2 regions of the Colwellia sp. BRX10-9 genome follow, and region 2 is predicted to be linked to the other one. Evidence: predicted binding sites of a transcription regulator. Region 2 holds the regulator's gene; the other holds the start of a gene.

Region 1 (2,422 bases), on a different contig from region 2:
CTTAGGCTCTACGGGATGTCGATTTTTTGATCCACGTTTGTCGGGCTCAATCACTAAACGAAGCCATGAATTATTAATCACCACTAAAATGTGGCTAGAAGATGATGGTTATCAAGTAATTTATGGTGATACCGATTCTATTTTTGTCAGTGTTGACGATGATTTTAGTCACCAGCAATGTCAAAAGCTGGGTAAAACCTTACAAGATAAAATTAATCTTAGGTGGCAAGCAACGCTTAAAAAAGAATTTGCGATAGAAAGCCAACTTGAAATTGAGTTTGAAACACATTTTAGCCAATTTTTGATGCCAACCATCAGAGGGCAAGATGTCGGTACTAAGAAGCGTTATGCTGGCATTGTAGAAAAGAATGGCTCATCAGAATTGATTTTTAAAGGCTTAGAAAGTGTCCGCACCGATTGGACTGAACTGGCTAAAACTTTTCAACGAGAGTTGTATTTAAAAATATTTAATGGCGAACCTTTTGCTGACTATGTACGCAATATTGTTACTCAAACATCAGCAGGACAATTAGATCATTTACTGGTGTATCGTAAACGCATTCGTAGGCAGTTAGATCATTACGTTAAAAACGTGCCTCCACATGTGAAAGCGGCACGTTTAGCCGATGATATAAACAAGATAAATAAGCAACCGCTAAAATATCAGCAACGTGGTTGGATAGAGTACTTGATCACGACTTCTGGACCGCAAGCAAAAGGTTATGTTAACGCGCCACTCGATTACCAGTTTTATATCGATCGGCAATTAGCGACCGTTGCTGATGCTATTTTACCTTTTGTCGGGAGTAGTTTCGAAAAATTAACCAGTGATCAAATGAACTTGTTTCAATAGCCTCTGCTGTTTTAATTAATATAAATAAATCGTGCATCATGCTTGGAAAGATCATAAGGTGACTTTATTGAGTTAGCTATTTAGATGGCTAAATGAATTTTATGTTTTAGGATGAAAGATCATGATCAACGATACCAAAATAGTCAATGCGGGACGAAAATCAAAATGGACACGTGGCGTTGTTAATCCCCCAGTAGAACGTGCATCAACCGTTGTTTTTAATACGGTTAAAGAAATGAATCACGCAACAGCAAATCGTGGTAATCAAGTACTTTTCTATGGCAGAAGAGGCACCTCAACGGCTTTTGCTTTCGCCGATGCTATGACTGATCTCGAAGGCGGCGCTGGTTGTGCCATTTATCCATCGGGTACTGCGGCGATCACTAATGCTATTCTTTCGTTTGTTAAAACCGGTGACCATATCCTTATGGTCGATACGGCTTATGAACCCACGCGTGATTTTTGCGATAAAATATTGGTCAATATTGGCGTTGAAACGACTTATTACGATCCAACTATTGGCCGAGATATAGCCGGACTTATTAAAGAAAACACCCGACTTATTTTCTTAGAGTCTCCTGGCTCTATTACCATGGAAGTTCAAGATGTTCCCGGTATAGCTGAAGTTGCTCACCAGCATGGCTGTATGGTTATGCTCGATAATACTTGGGCTGCAGGGGTTAATTTTCAACCTTTTGATTATGGTGTCGATATTTCGATTCAAGCAGCGACTAAATATATCGTTGGTCATTCAGATGTGATGTTAGGTACGGCAATAGCCACTGAAGAGTATTGGCCACAACTGCGTGAAAACAGTTATCTGATGGGGCAATGTACTTCACCCGATGATCTATATTTGGCAATGCGTGGCATTCGTACCTTAGGTGTGCGTTTAAAACAACATCAAATTAGTGCGCTAAAAGTGGCTAATTGGTTAGCAACACGCGAAGAAGTTGATGTTATTCTTCATCCTGCATTCGAATCGTGTCCGGGCCATGAATATTTTAAGCGTGACTTTACTGGTGCTAACGGTTTGTTTTCATTTGTGTTAACCCGCGGTGATAAGCAATCACTTAATGCCTTACTTGATGGTATGGAACATTTTAAAATGGGCTATTCGTGGGGCGGTTTTGAAAGTTTAATTTTGGGTAATACCAATGTTGGCCGTTTGCGAACAGCGACAAAGTGGAATTATGAATATCCATTAATTCGCCTGCATATAGGTTTAGAGGATGTTGATGACTTAATTGCCGACCTTGCTCGAGGCTTTGATAGATTGAACACTGCCTTAGAAAATAAATCTTAGACAGTATTTTATTAAAAAATAAAGCTTAGGCTTTACGCGTTAAAAGTTTGGAATTTACATGCTGCTATGCACAACACAAAGGTTAACCATTAGGCACCTGAATGAGCAGGACCATGAATTTGTTCTGCAATTATTGAATGATGATGCTTTTATTAAAAACATTGGTGATAAAGGGGTTAGAGAGACTAAAGATGCAATTGCCTACTTAGTTAATGGTCCACTAGCAAGCTATAGCGAACAGGGTTTTGGGCTAAATTTAGTCG
Region 2 (2,422 bases):
CTAGTGGTGAGAAAAGTTTGACCTTTGGTAAGGAGTATATTATTCCTAAGCCGATGGATCCACGTTTGTGTGGTCGAGTAGCGCTTGCCGTTGCTAAAGCGGCGGTTGAGTCTGGAGTGGCAGCCCTAGAATTACCTGAAAACTATATGGAATAATCAGTAGTATTTATTAATAACGCTGTAAAAGGAGAGCTCGACTCTCCTTTTTTTATTTATGACAAATAGTAGGTCATGGTGCAGTGACTACATGGACGCAGAAAGTAGGAATTAAGAAATAGGGTAACGCAGGAGCAGTTACCTCTTGTACGTCATCTATATTCCTGACAAATCATTAATACTTGCACCTCTGTAGATAATGTCACCGATGGCAAAGCATAACAATATTGAGTAGGACGAATAACAATGAAAACTTCAACGAAAGCCGTTTTACTCTCAGCACTTGTTTACCCGGGTATTGGCCAACTAATGTGTCACGCTTATCGACGGGCTACGTTATTTATTTTAAGTTTTTCTGTGACAGTATATTTGTATATTGAAGAAGTGATGAGGCAATATCAGCCACTTATTAATAAAGTTAAATCAGGTGACGTTGCGCTCAATAGCCAAGCACTGATCGCAGAGATGTCAAAAAATCCCATTATTGTTGACCCTATCTTAATGAGTATATTAACCTATACACTACTAACTTGTTGGTTATTGGCTATTGTAGATGCTTACCGTATGGGCATAAAAAAAGACGCCAGAGCGTCTTTTTGAGGAAGTGTATTAAGACCCTTAGCTACTCGTCTTCAATTTCAAATTGACTGAAGTCGGTAATACCTTTTGCTATTAAGGCTTCGCGCACACTTTTAGGTAGCATCTCTGTATTGTCTTTTGTTAAATCGCCATCATCAGGAAGAGGCTGTCCGGTAAAAGCATGCAGAAAAGCTTCACATAACAATTCGCTGTTAGTTGCATGGCGTAAGTTGTTAACTTGCCGACGAGTACGTTCATCCGTTAACACTTTCAGTACCCGCAACGGGATTGAGACCGTGATTTTTTTAACTTGCTCACTTTTTTTACCATGTTCGGCGTATGGTTTTATATAATCGCCATTCCACTTTGCCATTTAATTACCTTTGTTTAGCTAAATTACTTTTTATAAGTTAGATTTTACTGGTTGTTGGCGTTGAGTCAATAACGAATGTGTAGAAGTTTAGAAGTCTAAAGTTCTTGACCGACAAAAGTAAAGCGTTTAGAGTTATAGACGTCCAAACATCTATTTGATTTTACTGCCCGATTGGAGCAAAAAATGACAAGCAAAAAACCAGCAACATTAGCTGTTAGAGCCGGCATTAATAGTGATGAACATCACGGTGCGGTTGTTCCTGCCATTCATTTATCGAGTACTTATGCTTTAAAAGGCTTCAACAATAAGCGCCAATTTGATTATTCCAGAACAGGCAACCCCACTCGAAGCACGTTTGCACAAGCTATCGCTGATTTAGAGCAGGGTGCTGTAGGCATTGTTACCAGCACAGGAATGTCAGCGGTGCACTTAATTTGTCAGTTACTGACAACAAAAGATACGGTTGTTATTCCACATGATTGCTATGGTGGAAGTTATCGCTTGTTTACCCACCTAGCAAAACGTGGCTTATTTAATGTGCTTGTTGTTGATCAAAACGATGATCAAGCGTTAGCGCAAGCGCTTGAACAAAAGCCAAGATTAGTTTTGATTGAGTCACCCAGTAACCCATTATTACGGCTGGTTGATATAAAAAAGGTTACTCAAGCCAGTCATGCTGTTGGTGCTTTAGTGGCAGTAGATAATACGTTTCTTTCTCCCTTGTTACAGCAACCGCTATTATTAGGTGCTGATATTGTTTTTCACTCGACAACTAAATATATTAATGGTCATAGTGATGTTGTGGGTGGGGTGTTAGTAACAAAAGAAAAAGAACTGGGTGAAGAGCTAGCGTGGTGGGCAAATTGTATTGGTATTACGGGTTCACCTTTCGACAGTTATCTGGCATTACGTGGCTTAAAAACCTTACCACTGCGCATGAAACAGCATCAAGAAAATGCTAATGCTGTTGCAAAATACTTAGAAAATCATCGAGCAATTAACGCGGTATACTTTCCTGGTTTAAAAAATCACCCGGGACACGAAATTGCTAAGCGTCAGCAAAAAGATTTTGGCGCTATGATGAGTTTCGAAATAAAAGGTGGTGTTGAAGCGGTTAAAGTACTCTTTGACAACTTATCACTCTTTACCTTGGCACAGTCATTAGGTGGCGTTGAAAGTTTAATCAGTCATCCATCAACGATGACCCATGCAGGTATGGAAATTGAAGCACAAATTGCAGCGGGTATTACTCAATCTTTAATCCGAATTTCTGTCGGTATTGAAGATGTTAGTGATATTATTAATGACTTAGAAC

The links. Region 2 encodes MetJ, which represses methionine synthesis genes. Its sites were predicted from a motif close to TAGACGTCTAGACGTCTA; they were not measured.
Region 1: a site for MetJ is predicted at 927-944, ahead of H4J69_RS07650 (cystathionine beta-lyase). Genes of this name have one in related genera too.

The regions. Positions count from the first base shown of each region.
Region 1 covers NZ_JACGVV010000009.1:57,917-60,338, reverse strand. The annotation lists gene H4J69_RS07655 (DNA polymerase II) at 1-853, shown strand, start outside; gene H4J69_RS07650 (cystathionine beta-lyase) at 975-2,159, shown strand; gene H4J69_RS07645 (GNAT family N-acetyltransferase) at 2,218-2,422, shown strand, end outside.
Region 2 covers NZ_JACGVV010000002.1:252,023-254,444, forward strand. The annotation lists gene H4J69_RS02335 (malic enzyme-like NAD(P)-binding protein) at 1-155, shown strand, start outside; gene H4J69_RS02340 (hypothetical protein) at 402-755, shown strand; gene metJ (met regulon transcriptional regulator MetJ) at 778-1,107, opposite strand; gene metB (cystathionine gamma-synthase) at 1,291-2,422, shown strand, end outside.